Regions from separate parts of the Lysinibacillus sp. FSL K6-0057 genome, predicted to be linked through region 2. Evidence: a T-box and tRNA genes for the amino acid it is inferred to sense, from the RefSeq annotation. Region 2 holds a T-box; the other regions hold tRNA genes.
The links. A T-box is a leader RNA that pairs with one kind of tRNA and senses whether it is charged. The one in region 2 lies ahead of tyrS (tyrosine--tRNA ligase), so its partner is inferred to be a tRNA-Tyr.
Positions count from the first base shown of each region.

Region 1 (5,888 bases), 1.6 Mb from region 2:
CTGCGACAACCTGATTAACAGTCAGGTGCTACTACCAACTGAGCTACTTCGGAATAATGATGGGCCTAAATGGACTCGAACCATCGACCTCACGCTTATCAGGCGTGCGCTCTAACCAGCTGAGCTATAGGCCCATTTTGGAGCGGGTGATGAGAATCGAACTCACGACATCAGCTTGGAAGGCTGAGGTTTTACCATTAAACTACACCCGCAATAATGGTGGGTCAGGACGGAATCGAACCGCCGACACTTAGAGCTTCAATCTAATGCTCTACCAACTGAGCTACTGACCCGGAAAATGGAGGAGGTAGAGGGATTCGAACCCCCGCGCGGTGTTACCCGCCTGTCGGTTTTCAAGACCGATCCCTTCAGCCAGACTTGGGTATACCTCCAAAAATATTAAAATGGTGGAGCCTAGCGGGATCGAACCGCTGACCTCCTGCGTGCAAGGCAGGCGCTCTCCCAGCTGAGCTAAGGCCCCATTTATCATGAAAGATGGTCGGAATGACAGGATTCGAACCTACGACCCCTTGGTCCCAAACCAAGTGCTCTACCAAGCTGAGCTACATTCCGTAAACGTGAATTTATTGGCGCGCCCGACAGGAGTCGAACCCATAACCTTCTGATCCGTAGTCAGACGCTCTATCCAATTGAGCTACGGGCGCATATTAATTAAAAAATGATGAGCCATGAAGGACTCGAACCTTCGACCCTCTGATTAAAAGTCAGATGCTCTACCAACTGAGCTAATGGCTCGTAAAATAAAAAATGGCTGGGGTACTAGGATTCGAACCTAGGCATGACGGAATCAAAATCCGTTGCCTTACCGCTTGGCTATACCCCAATTTTGAAATGGGGCGACTGATGGGAATCGAACCCACGAATGTCGGAACCACAATCCGATGCGTTAACCACTTCGCCACAATCGCCACTATAAAATAATAGCTATATATGAACGAGTACCTCAATACCTGGCAGGGGCAGTAGGAATCGAACCCACACCAAAGGTTTTGGAGACCTCTATTCTACCGTTGAACTATGCCCCTAAAATGGTGGAGGGGGACGGATTCGAACCGCCGAACCCTAAGGAGCGGATTTACAGTCCGCCGCGTTTAGCCACTTCGCTACCCCTCCAAGGGAATGGTGCCGGCGATAGGAGTCGAACCCACGACCTACTGATTACAAGTCAGTTGCTCTACCAACTGAGCTACACCGGCAATAATAATGGCGGTCCCGACCGGGATCGAACCGGCGATCTCCTGCGTGACAGGCAGGCATGTTAACCGCTACACCACGGGACCATAATGGTGGAGGATGACGGGCTCGAACCGCCGACCCTCTGCTTGTAAGGCAGATGCTCTCCCAGCTGAGCTAATCCTCCACAAAAAATAAGCGAAGCGATGTCCTACTCTCACAGGGGGAAACCCCCAACTACCATCGGCGCTAAAGAGCTTAACTTCCGTGTTCGGTATGGGAACGGGTGTGACCTCTTTGCCATCATCACTTCACTTATTCAGTTGAAAGACTTATTCTTTCAAAACTGGATAAACGTGCATTGAATGTGTCAAACGTTTTGGTTAAGTCCTCGATCGATTAGTATTCGTCAGCTCCATGTGTCACCACACTTCCACCTCGAACCTATCTACCTCATCGTCTTTGAGGGATCTTACTTACTTGCGTAATGGGAAATCTCATCTTGAGGGGGGCTTCATGCTTAGATGCTTTCAGCACTTATCCCGTCCACACATAGCTACCCAGCGATGCCTTTGGCAAGACAACTGGTACACCAGCGGTGTGTCCATCCCGGTCCTCTCGTACTAAGGACAGCTCCTCTCAAATTTCCTACGCCCACGACGGATAGGGACCGAACTGTCTCACGACGTTCTGAACCCAGCTCGCGTACCGCTTTAATGGGCGAACAGCCCAACCCTTGGGACCGACTACAGCCCCAGGATGCGATGAGCCGACATCGAGGTGCCAAACCTCCCCGTCGATGTGGACTCTTGGGGGAGATAAGCCTGTTATCCCCGGGGTAGCTTTTATCCGTTGAGCGATGGCCCTTCCATGCGGAACCACCGGATCACTAAGCCCGTCTTTCGACCCTGCTCGACTTGTAGGTCTCGCAGTCAAGCTCCCTTGTGCCTTTACACTCTACGAATGATTTCCAACCATTCTGAGGGAACCTTTGGGCGCCTCCGTTACCTTTTAGGAGGCGACCGCCCCAGTCAAACTGTCCGCCTGACACTGTCTCCTGCCCCGCTAAGGGGCATGGGTTAGAATTTCAATACAACCAGGGTAGTATCCCACCGACGCCTCCTTCGAAGCTGGCGCTCCGAGATCTCTGGCTCCTACCTATCCTGTACAAGTTGTACCAAAATTCAATATCAGGCTACAGTAAAGCTCCACGGGGTCTTTCCGTCCTGTCGCGGGTAACCTGCATCTTCACAGGTACTATAATTTCACCGAGTCTCTCGTTGAGACAGTGCCCAGATCGTTACGCCTTTCGTGCGGGTCGGAACTTACCCGACAAGGAATTTCGCTACCTTAGGACCGTTATAGTTACGGCCGCCGTTTACTGGGGCTTCAATTCGCAGCTTCGCTTGCGCTAACCACTCCTCTTAACCTTCCAGCACCGGGCAGGCGTCAGCCCCTATACGTCACCTTACGGTTTTGCAGAGACCTGTGTTTTTGCTAAACAGTCGCCTGGGCCTATTCACTGCGGCTCTCATGCGCTTGCACGCTCAAGAGCACCCCTTCTCCCGAAGTTACGGGGTCATTTTGCCGAGTTCCTTAACGAGAGTTCTCTCGCACACCTTAGGATTCTCTCCTCGACTACCTGTGTCGGTTTGCGGTACGGGCACCTCTCACCTCGATAGAGGCTTTTCTTGGCAGTGTGAAATCAGGAACTTCGTCCATACGGACTCGCCATCACAGCTCAACGTTACAGTGTGCGGATTTGCCTACACACACGCCTTACTGCTTGGACGCGCATATCCAACAGCGCGCTTACCCTATCCTACTGCGTCCCCCCATTTCTCAAACGGTGAGGAGGTGGTACAGGAATATCAACCTGTTGTCCATCGCCTACGCCTATCGGCCTCGGCTTAGGTCCCGACTAACCCTGAGCGGACGAGCCTTCCTCAGGAAACCTTAGTCATACGGTGGACGGGATTCTCACCCGTCTTTCGCTACTCATACCGGCATTCTCACTTCTAAGCGCTCCACCAGTCCTTCCGGTCTGACTTCAACGCACTTAGAACGCTCTCCTACCACTGACATCGTAGATGTCAATCCACAGCTTCGGTGAATCGTTTAGCCCCGATACATTTTCGGCGCAGCGTCACTCGACCAGTGAGCTATTACGCACTCTTTAAATGATGGCTGCTTCTAAGCCAACATCCTGGTTGTCTGTGCAACGCCACATCCTTTTCCACTTAACGATTACTTTGGGACCTTAGCTGGTGGTCTGGGCTGTTTCCCTTTTGACTACGGATCTTATCACTCGCAGTCTGACTCCCGTGTATAAATATCTGGCATTCGGAGTTTGTCTGAATTCGGTAAACCGGGATGGCCCCCTAGTCCAAACAGTGCTCTACCTCCAGTATTCTCATCACGAGGCTAGCCCTAAAGCTATTTCGGAGAGAACCAGCTATCTCCAAGTTCGATTGGAATTTCTCCGCTACCCACACCTCATCCCCGCACTTTTCAACGTGCGTGGGTTCGGGCCTCCAGTAAGTGTTACCTCACCTTCACCCTGGACATGGGTAGATCACCTGGTTTCGGGTCTACGACCACGTACTATTTCGCCCTATTCAGACTCGCTTTCGCTGCGGCTCCGCCTTCTAAAGCTTAACCTCGCACGTAATCGTAACTCGCCGGTTCATTCTACAAAAGGCACGCTATCACCCATTAACGGGCTCTAACTACTTGTAGGCACACGGTTTCAGGATCTCTTTCACTCCCCTTCCGGGGTGCTTTTCACCTTTCCCTCACGGTACTGGTTCACTATCGGTCACTAGGTAGTATTTAGCCTTGGGAGATGGTCCTCCCGGATTCCGACGGAATTTCACGTGTTCCGCCGTACTCAGGATCCACTCAGGAGGGAACGAACTTTCGACTACAGGGCTTTTACCTGCTCTGGCGGACCTTTCCAAGTCGCTTCATCTAACTCGCTCTTTTGTAACTCCGTATTGAGTGTCCTACAACCCCAAGAGGCAAGCCTCTTGGTTTGGGCTCTTCCCGTTTCGCTCGCCGCTACTCAGGGAATCGATTTTTCTTTCTCTTCCTCCAGGTACTTAGATGTTTCAGTTCCCTGGGTCTGCCTTCAAGACGCTATGTATTCACGTCAAGATACTACGCGATTAAACGTAGTGGGTTCCCCCATTCGGAAATCTCCGGATCAAAGCTCACTTACAGCTCCCCGAAGCATATCGGTGTTAGTGCCGTCCTTCTTCGGCTCCTAGTGCCAAGGCATTCGCCGTGCGCCCTTAATAACTTAACCAAGTTATTAAGCCTATAAAAAACTTAAAAAATAAATGTGTTTGTTACAATTTCAATGTCGTTTTATCCAGTTTTCAAAGAACAAGTTTTGAAGTGTTTCATTCAGAAAGAATGAACCTTCAAAACTGAACGCAAAACGTAATCTTACAAACCCAAGGTTTGTATTCCGAAATAATCCTTAGAAAGGAGGTGATCCAGCCGCACCTTCCGATACGGCTACCTTGTTACGACTTCACCCCAATCATCTATCCCACCTTCGGCGGCTGGCTCCAAAAGGTTACCTCACCGACTTCGGGTGTTACAAACTCTCGTGGTGTGACGGGCGGTGTGTACAAGGCCCGGGAACGTATTCACCGCGGCATGCTGATCCGCGATTACTAGCGATTCCGGCTTCATGTAGGCGAGTTGCAGCCTACAATCCGAACTGAGAACGACTTTATCGGATTAGCTCCCTCTCGCGAGTTGGCAACCGTTTGTATCGTCCATTGTAGCACGTGTGTAGCCCAGGTCATAAGGGGCATGATGATTTGACGTCATCCCCACCTTCCTCCGGTTTGTCACCGGCAGTCACCTTAGAGTGCCCAACTAAATGATGGCAACTAAGATCAAGGGTTGCGCTCGTTGCGGGACTTAACCCAACATCTCACGACACGAGCTGACGACAACCATGCACCACCTGTCACCGTTGCCCCCGAAGGGGAAACTATATCTCTACAGTGGTCAACGGGATGTCAAGACCTGGTAAGGTTCTTCGCGTTGCTTCGAATTAAACCACATGCTCCACCGCTTGTGCGGGCCCCCGTCAATTCCTTTGAGTTTCAGTCTTGCGACCGTACTCCCCAGGCGGAGTGCTTAATGCGTTAGCTGCAGCACTAAGGGGCGGAAACCCCCTAACACTTAGCACTCATCGTTTACGGCGTGGACTACCAGGGTATCTAATCCTGTTTGCTCCCCACGCTTTCGCGCCTCAGTGTCAGTTACAGACCAGATAGTCGCCTTCGCCACTGGTGTTCCTCCAAATCTCTACGCATTTCACCGCTACACTTGGAATTCCACTATCCTCTTCTGCACTCAAGTCTCCCAGTTTCCAATGACCCTCCACGGTTGAGCCGTGGGCTTTCACATCAGACTTAAGAAACCACCTGCGCGCGCTTTACGCCCAATAATTCCGGACAACGCTTGCCACCTACGTATTACCGCGGCTGCTGGCACGTAGTTAGCCGTGGCTTTCTAATAAGGTACCGTCAAGGTACAGCCAGTTACTACTGTACTTGTTCTTCCCTTACAACAGAGTTTTACGAACCGAAATCCTTCTTCACTCACGCGGCGTTGCTCCATCAGGCTTTCGCCCATTGTGGAAGATTCCCTACTGCTGCCTCCCGTAGGAG
Region 1 is NZ_CP152047.1:282,835-288,722, reverse strand. Features, by position in the region: tRNA gene MHB40_RS01355 (tRNA-Asn) at 1-53, opposite strand, end outside; tRNA gene MHB40_RS01350 (tRNA-Ile) at 61-134, opposite strand; tRNA gene MHB40_RS01345 (tRNA-Gly) at 139-212, opposite strand; tRNA gene MHB40_RS01340 (tRNA-Phe) at 218-293, opposite strand; tRNA gene MHB40_RS01335 (tRNA-Ser) at 300-392, opposite strand; tRNA gene MHB40_RS01330 (tRNA-Ala) at 406-481, opposite strand; tRNA gene MHB40_RS01325 (tRNA-Pro) at 497-573, opposite strand; tRNA gene MHB40_RS01320 (tRNA-Arg) at 589-665, opposite strand; tRNA gene MHB40_RS01315 (tRNA-Lys) at 684-756, opposite strand; tRNA gene MHB40_RS01310 (tRNA-Gln) at 770-844, opposite strand; tRNA gene MHB40_RS01305 (tRNA-His) at 854-929, opposite strand; tRNA gene MHB40_RS01300 (tRNA-Trp) at 973-1,046, opposite strand; tRNA gene MHB40_RS01295 (tRNA-Tyr) at 1,051-1,134, opposite strand; tRNA gene MHB40_RS01290 (tRNA-Thr) at 1,142-1,217, opposite strand; tRNA gene MHB40_RS01285 (tRNA-Asp) at 1,226-1,301, opposite strand; tRNA gene MHB40_RS01280 (tRNA-Val) at 1,306-1,381, opposite strand; rRNA gene rrf (5S ribosomal RNA) at 1,393-1,508, opposite strand; rRNA gene MHB40_RS01270 (23S ribosomal RNA) at 1,574-4,501, opposite strand; rRNA gene MHB40_RS01265 (16S ribosomal RNA) at 4,683-5,888, opposite strand, start outside.
Region 1: it encodes a tRNA-Tyr, which carries the amino acid that the T-box ahead of tyrS (tyrosine--tRNA ligase) is inferred to sense. The anticodon was not compared.

Region 2 (5,888 bases):
ACCGCAGCTTGGGCCAGATTTATCGATTAATATGGATGCATTAGAGGCATTACAGCCTGATCTTGTCCTGGCTTCCTTGAGTGTACCCGGTATGGAAAGAAACATTGAGGCATTAAAAGAAAGAAATATTCCTCATATTATTTTTAACGCAAACTCATTAGAGGAAATTGCGCAGGATCTTATAACCCTCGGTAAGGCTTGTCAAGTGGAAGAACAAGCAAAGAACATTGCTGAAGAGTATATACATTCCATCGAAAAAATGCATTCCATTGCACAAACCATCCCGAAGAAACCTACCCTCTATTGGGAATGGTGGCCAAATCCTATTTTTACTCCTGGGAAAATAAATTGGCTAACGGAAATTAGTGCTCTTGCTGGTGGCATCAATCTATTTCAAGATGTAGAACTTGCCAGTGTTCAAACTGATTGGACAGATGTTGTTGAACGTAAGCCCGACTACATCATGATGGCTTGGGTTGGTGTAGCATTTGAACGTATACAACCTGCTCATTTATTAAAACGTCCATATGCCAAAGAGCTACATGCCGTTCAATCGGAACAGCTTCATGTAATGGAAGAATGGCTGTATTGTCGCCCTTCTCCACGTCTTATTGAAGGTGCCATCAAGCTTGCAAAAATACTGCATCCTAAAGAATATGAACAAATAAAACCGCCGAGTTTCTTATGATTAAAAAACCACATCCCCTCGTTTTTGGGAATGTGGTTTTGCTAATAGAAATTATACAAATTTCACCATATGATATTTTTTCTTACCTCGACGGACAATGCCGAATGCATCCTCTAAACGATCCTTGGCATCGACTACGTATTCTAAATCCGTTACCTTTTCACCGTTTATACTAATTGCACCATTTGATACGTCCTCACGTGCTTGACGTTTTGAAGATGAAATGCCTGCTTCTACAAGAAGATCAACAATGTTTTTGTCCTCTTTAGCCATTTCAATAGAAGGAACATCTTTAAAAGCATCCTTCATTTCTTCAGCTGAAAGTGCTTTTAGATCCCCTGAGAACAAAGCTGCTGTAATACGAATGGCTTGCTCTAATGCCTCTTGACCATGAATTAAACGAGTCATTTCTTCAGCTAGCGCTTTTTGTGCCTTACGTAAATGCGGCTCCTCCTCTACAGAGACTGCTAATGCTTCAATTTCTTCACGAGAAAGGAACGTGAAGATTTTTAAGTATTTAATGACATCTGCATCCGCAGCATTGATCCAGAATTGGTAGAACTCATATGGAGATGTTTTCTTACTATCTAGCCATACAGCACCACCTGCTGTTTTACCAAACTTTGTGCCATCTGCCTTTGTTACTAATGGAATCGTAATCCCAAAGGCTTTCGTTTCTTCCTCGTGTGTTTTACGAATAACCTCTAAACCTGTTGTAATATTACCCCATTGGTCAGAGCCACCTACTTGAATACGGCAATTGTAGTGATTGTATAAATGATTGTAATCAATACCTTGAATTAATGTATAGGCAAACTCTGTAAACGAGATTCCTGTGTCAAGACGAGAAGCAATCGTATCCTTTGCTAACATATAGTTCACGTTAATTAATTTCCCGTAATCACGTAAAAATTCAATTGTGTTTATATTACCAATCCAGTCACGATTGTTCACAAGCTGAGCACCATTGCCATCTTCCGCAAAATCAAAAATACGTTCTAATTGACTACGGATTCCTTGAACGTTTTTATCGATTTGCTCTACCGTTTGTAATTGACGCTCTTCTGAACGACCAGATGGATCACCGATCATCCCTGTCGCACCACCAACAAGTAAAATTGGACGGTGACCCGCTTTTTGGAAGCGACGAAGTGTTAACAATGGAACAATATGTCCAATATGCATGGAGTCAGCTGTTGGATCTACACCACAGTATAAAGATACTGATTGTTCATCTAATAGTTTTGCCATACCTTCCGCATCTGTTTGTTGGTAGAGCAAACCACGCCATTCTAAATCTTGTAATAATTCGTTTGTCATGTTCATTCCTCCTAAAATGGTTGAAATTCGTTACGTGCATGGACATTTTTAAATAAAAAAGTCCCTACACGCAAACAATTGCATGCAGGGACGTTAAGTTGCAAACTAACGCGGTACCACCCAGCTTGAAGATGTCATCCACCTTCCACTTCATTCAATCGCCTTTATCGCAGGCGCGCACGTCTAAGCTCCAAGCACGTAATTCGTCTCTACATTATGACCAGTTTTCACCAACCACTGGCTCTCTAAACAGGGAATATAGACACTACTGCAAACTCTTCATCACCAGAAAACTATAAACATAATTCTATACGATTCTTTTTCAAAGTCAATAACTATGTTCGTGCTAAAACAATATGTGCTATAATAGACAAGATTTTAGGAGGTCGATACATTGAAAGATTGGATTGAAAAAATCAATGCAAAGATCGATGAATTACTTGAACAAAAATGGATGAAGAAATTACGTATTTCAGGTAGTGTTACCTGGAACTTATTTTTACTATTTTTAGTCTTTGCATTGGTTGGTACTGTATTTGTCGGTTCAGTTGGAGCTGGTTATTTTGCTTCTCTTGTAAAAGAAGAACCGCTACGCTCAAAAGAAGAGCTGCGCGATCAAATTTTTAGTTATGAAGAAACCAGTGAAATTTATTTTGCCAACGATATTTATATTGGGAAATTGCGGACAGATTTAGACCGACGTGAAACTTCGCTTAGCAATGTTGCACCAGAGGTTGTGAATGCTGTTCTGGCAACAGAAGATGAATATTTCCGAGAGCATAACGGAATTGTACCAAAAGCGGTTATTCGTGGGTTATTACAAGATGTCACAAATTCTGCTACGCAAACAGGTGGATCTACACTTACCCAACAACTTATTAAAAACCAAGTACTAACAAATGAAGTATCCTATGAACGTAAAGCTAAGGAAATTTTACTGGCGATGCGTTTAGAACATTTTATGACGAAGGAAGAAATATTAGAGGCTTATTTAAATATTATTCCGTATGGTCGTAACTCTTCAGGACGAAATATTGCAGGTGTTGAAACAGCTGCTGAAGGGATTTTTGGCGTAAAAGCAAAAGAATTGTCTCTTCCTCAAGCTGCGTACATAGCTGGTATTCCACAGGCACCATTTGCTTATACACCATTTACGAATACAGGTGAACTGAAAAGTGAAGAAGCTTTGAAACCAGGTATTGATCGTATGAAAACAGTACTTTATCGTATGAAAGAAGCTGGTTATATTGACGATGCGCAATATAATGAAGCGTTAAACTATGATATTGCTGCAGATTTCCGCGGACCAGAAATGCGTGCGGAGGATCGTTATCCATGGCTGACTTATGAGCTTGAAGCTCGTGCAAATGACATTATTGCTGAAAAACTAGCAAAAGATGATGGGATTGACCCAGAGCGCTTAAAGTCAGAAAAAAAATTAAAGGATAAATATACGATTTTAGCAGATCGTGATGTTCGTTCTAAGGGCTATCGCATTTACTCAACTATTAATAAAGATATGTATGATGCGATGCAAAAAGCAGCAAAGGACTTCCAGTATTATGGACATACGTATACTGGTAAAGGGAAAGACCCTGTTACTGGTGAAGAAATTGATATTGAGATGCCCGTACAGGTAGGTAGTATTTTAATAGAAAATACCACAGGTCGCATTTTAAGCTTTGTCGGTGGTCGAGACTTTAAAACAATTCAAGTAAACCACGCAACACAAGCTTACCGTTCTAACGGTTCTACAATGAAGCCATTACTTGTTTATGGTCCTGCTATAGAATATGGAGTTATTGGTGCAGGTAGCCCATTAGTTGACGTGAAATTCTCTATTGGTAAATGGAGTCCAAGCAACTATATTACAAGTGATGAGCGAGGACTTATTCCTGCACGTGAGGCATTAGCAGACTCTCAAAACATATCAGCGCTACGTTTATATAATGATATTATTAATAGACGCCCCGCTGATTTGTTAGTAAAAATGGGATTCACAAAATTACACCCAGATGACTTCACTAACCTAGCAACTGGTATTGGTGCTTTAAGTGAAGGGACTACTGTAGAAGAAAATACAAATGCCTTTGCTACTTTTGCAAATGGTGGTCAATTCATTGATGCCTATATGATTGATCGTATCGAAGACCAAGAAGGCAATATTATTTACAAACATGAGGTAGAACCTGTTCAAGTATTTAGCCCAGAAACATCCTATATCGTGACAGATATGTTACGTGATGTTCTTACTAAAGGTACAGGGACAATGGCACGAAATACCTTAAAATTCTCTTCTGATTTCGCTGCAAAAACAGGGACTTCTCAAGAGTATAAAGATGTTTGGCTAGTTGGTTATAACCCAAATGTATCTCTTGGTGTTTGGATGGGTTACGATCAACCTCGTACACTTTATGCATTTAACAACACCTACTTACAGCCAAGCGTTCGTGTGAATAAGCTTTGGGGTACGTTAATGAATGCCGTTTACGATGCGGACCCTCAGCTAATCGATCCACCAACAAGCTTTAAGGCGCCTAAAAATGTTGTGACTGCATCATTCTGTGGTATTTCCGGCATGGCCCCTTCTGCAGCTTGCGCTAGCGCAGGTCTTGTACGTTCCGATTTATTTAATGCGAAGGTATTTTTACCATCTCAACCTGATGATAGCTTAGCATCTTCAAGTGTTGTGACGATTAAAGGTAAAACTTATAATGCGCTGCCAAATACACCAGCAGAATTTGTCAAAGCAGGTGGTGCAGGCATTAATCAAGACTTTATTAAACGAATGTTAGGTAGACTTGGCGGTAACCCTGCTAGTCTGTTACCAAAGAATTCAACATTGTCGAATTCATCTGTATCAGCTGTTGATTTCCCAGCAGATGGCAGCCCACCAGCAGCTGTCTCAGCTTCAGTAAATGGCTCTACATTATCTTGGTCAGAGTCATCGAATGATGTTGTTGGTTATCGTATCTACAACGTTACAAATGGCGGTAATACGCTTGTAACATCCGTACTAGAATCAACACAAAGCATTACGGTTGCTAGTGGACAAGCTTATGTAGTAGTCGCAGTAGATATTACAGGCTTATCATCACCTCAATCCAATGTTGTTTCTACTGGCGGTAGTGAAAATGAACCTGACCCAGAGGAAAACGACCAAGAACCAATACCACCTACAACGCCACCAACTAATGGGAATGGCAACGGGTCTGGTAATAATGGCAATGGCTCTGGTAGTAACGGCAATGGTTCCAATAACGGAAACGGGTCTGGTAATAACGGCAATGGCTCCAATAACGGTGAGGGATCTGGTAACAACGGCAATGGCTCCAATAATGGCAATGGATCCGGAAGCAATGGCGAGGGCTCTGGTAACCCTGGAGATGGCTCAAACGGAGGAGAAAATACCACGCCTCCACCTGACACATCAAGGCGATAAGCCATTATGCCCTAGCAAAAAGCATTTGTATTAAATAATCAAATAACAGACTTACTACATATTACTTATGAATTGTAGTAAGTCTGTTTTTTTGTCATTATAAAGAAGACTACTATTTTGAAGGGGTGGAAATATATGAACGTATTGATTTTAGGGGGCACACGTTTTTTTGGAAAAAAGCTAGTGGATCTTTGTATTCAAAATGGACATCATGTAACGATTTTAACACGTGGTCAAAGTGGCAATCCCTTTGGTACAAATGTTACGCAGTTAGTAGTAAATCGTAATGATCGTGATGCTCTAGCACAGGCACTAGCCAATACAACATGGGACATTGTCTATGATAATATTTGCTATTCTCCCAACGAGGCACAAGCAATTTGCGAGATATTAAAAGGGAAAACGAAAAAGCTGGTCTTTACTTCTACTCTTTCAACC
Region 2 is NZ_CP152047.1:3,761,785-3,767,672, forward strand. Features, by position in the region: gene MHB40_RS18645 (cobalamin-binding protein) at 1-688, shown strand, start outside; gene tyrS (tyrosine--tRNA ligase) at 740-2,008, opposite strand; T-box leader at 2,092-2,300, opposite strand; gene MHB40_RS18655 (transglycosylase domain-containing protein) at 2,403-5,450, shown strand; gene MHB40_RS18660 (NAD-dependent epimerase/dehydratase family protein) at 5,586-5,888, shown strand, end outside.

Region 3 (5,888 bases), 510 kb from region 2:
CTTCTAAAAGAAACCATTGAAGGAAACGATCAATTGGCAATCGATACTTTTACAGAAATGTATCAGTAGAAGAACAATAAACGCCTTACAATGTCCAAATTAAATTTTATTAAAAAAGCTCATGTTTGAAAAATAAACATGGACTTTTTTTGTTTTGCTTCCCTTAATCAATCCCGTTTAATTATAATAATCTGTTATTATTAACCTAATTACATAATATAAAGCAATATATAATTACATAATCATACAAATTACAATGAGGAGTTAATAGAATGAAAAGAAAAACAAAATCGACTACTATTATCATTGTAATAGCAGCCATCATCGGTGCAGCTTTTGCTTACACTCAATTCACAAATCCAATAGAAAAACCTGCTCAACCTGCTCACTTTCAACAAAAACAATTGTTGTTGAAGGTGACGGAGCAATTCTCGAAAGTAAAACAAAAGAAGAATTGCTTTATCCTGACAACTTAATAGAAGACAAAATAAATGAAGCCATTCACAGCATGTCTCACCAAAAGGTTCAATCTGGTGCTCAATGGGGTCACGAGCAAATAACACAAGAAAAGGTTGACCGATTGTTGGCTGTATGTAAAATGAACGATTATGAACATAACGATCTTTACATTCCAATATTGGAAAGATGGTCGAAAGGTGATTTTTCAAACGCCGTTGACGACCATAATAAAATTTGGAAATTACAACAAGGCGGAGGTGAAGAAGCCCTAGGAAAAGCAACTCGTTTGTCAACGCCAGAGGAGGAAGGGTATTATATAAAAGAATATTTCGAAAATAAAAAATAGGGAAATTTTCTATTTGTCTGCTATTTTTCAATTTATTATCATAATACTAATTACTAAAATCCACCAATTACTAAGATACAAAAAAATTATCGGCGGAGGGTTTTATATATGGAAGAAAGACCGCTAACAGACAAAGAACTTTATCACTTAAATATCGCTTTGAACGCAAAAGCCTATGGATTGAAGAACGTGTACAAGAAGAGTTTGGCGATTGAATTGATAAAATTGGCCCATGACCGTTCCCATACAATGAGAAACAAGCGCGACAACAAGTTTCTAAATTTTTACATCCATTGAGACTCCTGAGTTTATTCAAGACTTAATAGAAATGACCACAAATAAATCACGAGATCAATAACATCACAAAACGTCATTTACTTAACCGTAGTGACGTTTTTTCTTTTGGGTTATATTCCCTATTATTCTATTGGACAATCAACTATCGAAGTCGGGATATTAACAGCAATTGTTGCATACAAAGGCTCTGTTACACTACCTCCGCACACTACTTGAATTGATTTTGTAGTGTAAAGGAACACAAAAAAGACTCCACACAATTAAGTGTGAAGCCTTGATACGTAGCATTCTATTGCTAGTTTTAGATACCGGTGGTCGGGGTCGAACCGACACTCCAAAGGAACACGATTTTGAGTCGTGCGCGTCTGCCAATTCCGCCACACCGGCATAATGGCGATAAAAAAAATCGGATAAACCGATTAGCAGTTAAAATATGGAGGCGGCAACCGGATTTGAACCGGTGATAAAGGTGTTGCAGACCTGTGCCTTACCACTTGGCTATGCCGCCATCATACTTGGAGCGGAAGACGAGGTTCGAACTCGCGACCCCCACCTTGGCAAGGTGGTGTTCTACCACTGAACTACTTCCGCAAAAAATGGCTGGGGTACCTGGATTCGAACCAGGGCATGACGGAATCAAAATCCGTTGCCTTACCGCTTGGCTATACCCCAAAAGATAATTAGATAAAAATGGGGCGACTGATGGGAATCGAACCCACGAATGCCTGAACCACAATCAGGTGCGTTAACCACTTCGCCACAACCGCCATAATTACTATTTGGTATTATTCTAATTTAAAATTAAATGGGGCGACTGATGGGAATCGAACCCACGAATGCCTGAACCACAATCAGGTGCGTTAACCACTTCGCCACAACCGCCATAAAATTAAATTGGCAGGGGCAGTAGGAATCGAACCCACATCAAAGGTTTTGGAGACCTCTATTCTACCGTTAAACTATGCCCCTATTAGATTAAAACTGGTGGAGGGGGACGGATTCGAACCGCCGAACCCTAAGGAGCGGATTTACAGTCCGCCGCGTTTAGCCACTTCGCTACCCCTCCGGGAATACATGGTGCCGGCGATAGGAGTCGAACCCACGACCTACTGATTACAAGTCAGTTGCTCTACCAACTGAGCTACACCGGCAAAAAAACATGATGGGTCAGGACGGAATCGAACCGCCGACACTTAGAGCTTCAATCTAATGCTCTACCAACTGAGCTACTGACCCATGTTATTAAAATAAATGGCGGTCCCGACCGGGATCGAACCGGCGATCTCCTGCGTGACAGGCAGGCATGTTAACCGCTACACCACGGGACCATTTGGTTGCGGGGGCCGGATTTGAACCAACGACCTTCGGGTTATGAGCCCGACGAGCTACCACTGCTCCACCCCGCGATAATGATATATACTATTGTAAAAAATAATGGTGGAGGATGACGGGCTCGAACCGCCGACCCTCTGCTTGTAAGGCAGATGCTCTCCCAGCTGAGCTAATCCTCCATCTGGGTATTTAAATGGTGACCCCTACGGGATTCGAACCCGTGTTACCGCCGTGAAAGGGCGGTGTCTTAACCACTTGACCAAGGGGCCAACTATTGGAACAAATCAAAGTGCTGGCGGAGAGTAAGGGATTTGAACCCTTGAGACAGTGTTAACCGCCTACACGATTTCCAATCGTGCTCCTTCGGCCACTCGGACAACTCTCCAAGAATGGCTCCGAAGGCAGGACTCGAACCTGCGACAACCTGATTAACAGTCAGGTGCTACTACCAACTGAGCTACTTCGGAATAATTTTAGTATATAGCCTAGCGACGTCCTACTCTCACAGGGGGAAGCCCCCAACTACCATCGGCGCTAAAGAGCTTAACTTCCGTGTTCGGTATGGGAACGGGTGTGACCTCTTTGCCATCATCACTAGACTATTTGAAAGACAATACTTATTATAACATATCTTATAAAAATTACAAGTATATTATAATATTTTATTCTTTCAAAACTGGATAAACGTGCATTGAATGTTTCAAACGTTTTGGTTAAGTCCTCGATCGATTAGTATTCGTCAGCTCCATGTGTCACCACACTTCCACCTCGAACCTATCTACCTCATCGTCTTTGAGGGATCTTACTTACTTGCGTAATGGGAAATCTCATCTTGAGGGGGGCTTCATGCTTAGATGCTTTCAGCACTTATCCCGTCCACACATAGCTACCCAGCGATGCCTTTGGCAAGACAACTGGTACACCAGCGGTGTGTCCATCCCGGTCCTCTCGTACTAAGGACAGCTCCTCTCAAATTTCCTACGCCCACGACGGATAGGGACCGAACTGTCTCACGACGTTCTGAACCCAGCTCGCGTACCGCTTTAATGGGCGAACAGCCCAACCCTTGGGACCGACTACAGCCCCAGGATGCGATGAGCCGACATCGAGGTGCCAAACCTCCCCGTCGATGTGGACTCTTGGGGGAGATAAGCCTGTTATCCCCGGGGTAGCTTTTATCCGTTGAGCGATGGCCCTTCCATGCGGAACCACCGGATCACTAAGCCCGTCTTTCGACCCTGCTCGACTTGTAGGTCTCGCAGTCAAGCTCCCTTGTGCCTTTACACTCTACGAATGATTTCCAACCATTCTGAGGGAACCTTTGGGCGCCTCCGTTACCTTTTAGGAGGCGACCGCCCCAGTCAAACTGTCCGCCTGACACTGTCTCCTGCCCCGCTAAGGGGCATGGGTTAGAATTTCAATACAACCAGGGTAGTATCCCACCGACGCCTCCTTCGAAGCTGGCGCTCCGAGATCTCTGGCTCCTACCTATCCTGTACAAGTTGTACCAAAATTCAATATCAGGCTACAGTAAAGCTCCACGGGGTCTTTCCGTCCTGTCGCGGGTAACCTGCATCTTCACAGGTACTATAATTTCACCGAGTCTCTCGTTGAGACAGTGCCCAGATCGTTACGCCTTTCGTGCGGGTCGGAACTTACCCGACAAGGAATTTCGCTACCTTAGGACCGTTATAGTTACGGCCGCCGTTTACTGGGGCTTCAATTCGCAGCTTCGCTTGCGCTAACCACTCCTCTTAACCTTCCAGCACCGGGCAGGCGTCAGCCCCTATACGTCACCTTACGGTTTTGCAGAGACCTGTGTTTTTGCTAAACAGTCGCCTGGGCCTATTCACTGCGGCTCTCATGCGCTTGCACGCTCAAGAGCACCCCTTCTCCCGAAGTTACGGGGTCATTTTGCCGAGTTCCTTAACGAGAGTTCTCTCGCACACCTTAGGATTCTCTCCTCGACTACCTGTGTCGGTTTGCGGTACGGGCACCTCTCACCTCGATAGAGGCTTTTCTTGGCAGTGTGAAATCAGGAACTTCGTCCATACGGACTCGCCATCACAGCTCAACGTTACAGTGTGCGGATTTGCCTACACACACGCCTTACTGCTTGGACGCGCATATCCAACAGCGCGCTTACCCTATCCTACTGCGTCCCCCCATTTCTCAAACGGTGAGGAGGTGGTACAGGAATATCAACCTGTTGTCCATCGCCTACGCCTATCGGCCTCGGCTTAGGTCCCGACTAACCCTGAGCGGACGAGCCTTCCTCAGGAAACCTTAGTCATACGGTGGACGGGATTCTCACCCGTCTTTCGCTACTCATACCGGCATTCTCACTTCTAAGCGCTCCACCAGTCCTTCCGGTCTGACTTCAACGCACTTAGAACGCTCTCCTACCACTGACATCGTAGATGTCAATCCACAGCTTCGGTGAATCGTTTAGCCCCGATACATTTTCGGCGCAGCGTCACTCGACCAGTGAGCTATTACGCACTCTTTAAATGATGGCTGCTTCTAAGCCAACATCCTGGTTGTCTGTGCAACGCCACATCCTTTTCCACTTAACGATTACTTTGGGACCTTAGCTGGTGGTCTGGGCTGTTTCCCTTTTGACTACGGATCTTATCACTCGCAGTCTGACTCCCGTGTATAAATATCTGGCATTCGGAGTTTGTCTGAATTCGGTAAACCGGGATGGCCCCCTAGTCCAAACAGTGCTCTACCTCCAGTATTCTCATCACGAGGCTAGCCCTAAAGCTATTTCGGAGAGAACCAGCTATCTCCAAGTTCGATTGGAATTTCTCCGCTACCCACACCTCATCCCCGCACTTTTCAACGTGCGTGGGTTCGGGCCTCCAGTAAGTGTTACCTCACCTTCACCCTGGACATGGGTAGATCACCTGGTTTCGGGTCTACGACCACGTACTATTTCGCCCTATTCAGACTCGCTTTCGCTGCGGCTCCGCCTTCTAAAGCTTAACCTCGCACGTAATCGTAACTCGCCGGTTCATTCTACAAAAGGCACGCTATCACCCATTAACGGGCTCTAACTACTTGTAGGCACACGGTTTCAGGATCTCTTTCACTCCCCTTCCGGGGTGCTTTTCACCTTTCCCTCACGGTACTGGTTCACTATCGGTCACTAGGTAGTATTTAGCCTTGGGAGATGGTCCTCCCGGATTCCGACGGAATTTCACGTGTTCCGCCGTACTCAGGATCCACTCAGGAGAGAACGAACTTTCGACTACAGGGCTTTTACCTGCTCTGGCGGACCTTTCCAAGTCGCTTCATCTAACTCGCTCTTTTGTAACTCCGTATTGAGTGTCCTACAACCCCAAGAGGCAAGCCTCTTGGTTTGGGCTCTTCCCGTTTCGCTCGCCGCTACTCAGGGAATCGATTTTTCTTTCTCTTCCTCCAGGTACTTAGATGTTTCAGTTCCCTGGGT
Region 3 is NZ_CP152047.1:4,272,403-4,278,290, forward strand. Features, by position in the region: gene MHB40_RS21340 (hypothetical protein) at 273-476, shown strand; gene MHB40_RS21345 (DUF6241 domain-containing protein) at 455-805, shown strand; tRNA gene MHB40_RS21350 (tRNA-Leu) at 1,409-1,489, opposite strand; tRNA gene MHB40_RS21355 (tRNA-Cys) at 1,537-1,610, opposite strand; tRNA gene MHB40_RS21360 (tRNA-Gly) at 1,619-1,693, opposite strand; tRNA gene MHB40_RS21365 (tRNA-Gln) at 1,700-1,774, opposite strand; tRNA gene MHB40_RS21370 (tRNA-His) at 1,794-1,869, opposite strand; tRNA gene MHB40_RS21375 (tRNA-His) at 1,909-1,984, opposite strand; tRNA gene MHB40_RS21380 (tRNA-Trp) at 1,998-2,071, opposite strand; tRNA gene MHB40_RS21385 (tRNA-Tyr) at 2,085-2,168, opposite strand; tRNA gene MHB40_RS21390 (tRNA-Thr) at 2,178-2,253, opposite strand; tRNA gene MHB40_RS21395 (tRNA-Phe) at 2,266-2,338, opposite strand; tRNA gene MHB40_RS21400 (tRNA-Asp) at 2,355-2,430, opposite strand; tRNA gene MHB40_RS21405 (tRNA-Met) at 2,434-2,508, opposite strand; tRNA gene MHB40_RS21410 (tRNA-Val) at 2,538-2,613, opposite strand; tRNA gene MHB40_RS21415 (tRNA-Glu) at 2,629-2,703, opposite strand; tRNA gene MHB40_RS21420 (tRNA-Ser) at 2,728-2,819, opposite strand; tRNA gene MHB40_RS21425 (tRNA-Asn) at 2,825-2,901, opposite strand; rRNA gene rrf (5S ribosomal RNA) at 2,918-3,033, opposite strand; rRNA gene MHB40_RS21435 (23S ribosomal RNA) at 3,144-5,888, opposite strand, start outside.
Region 3: it encodes a tRNA-Tyr, which carries the amino acid that the T-box ahead of tyrS (tyrosine--tRNA ligase) is inferred to sense. The anticodon was not compared.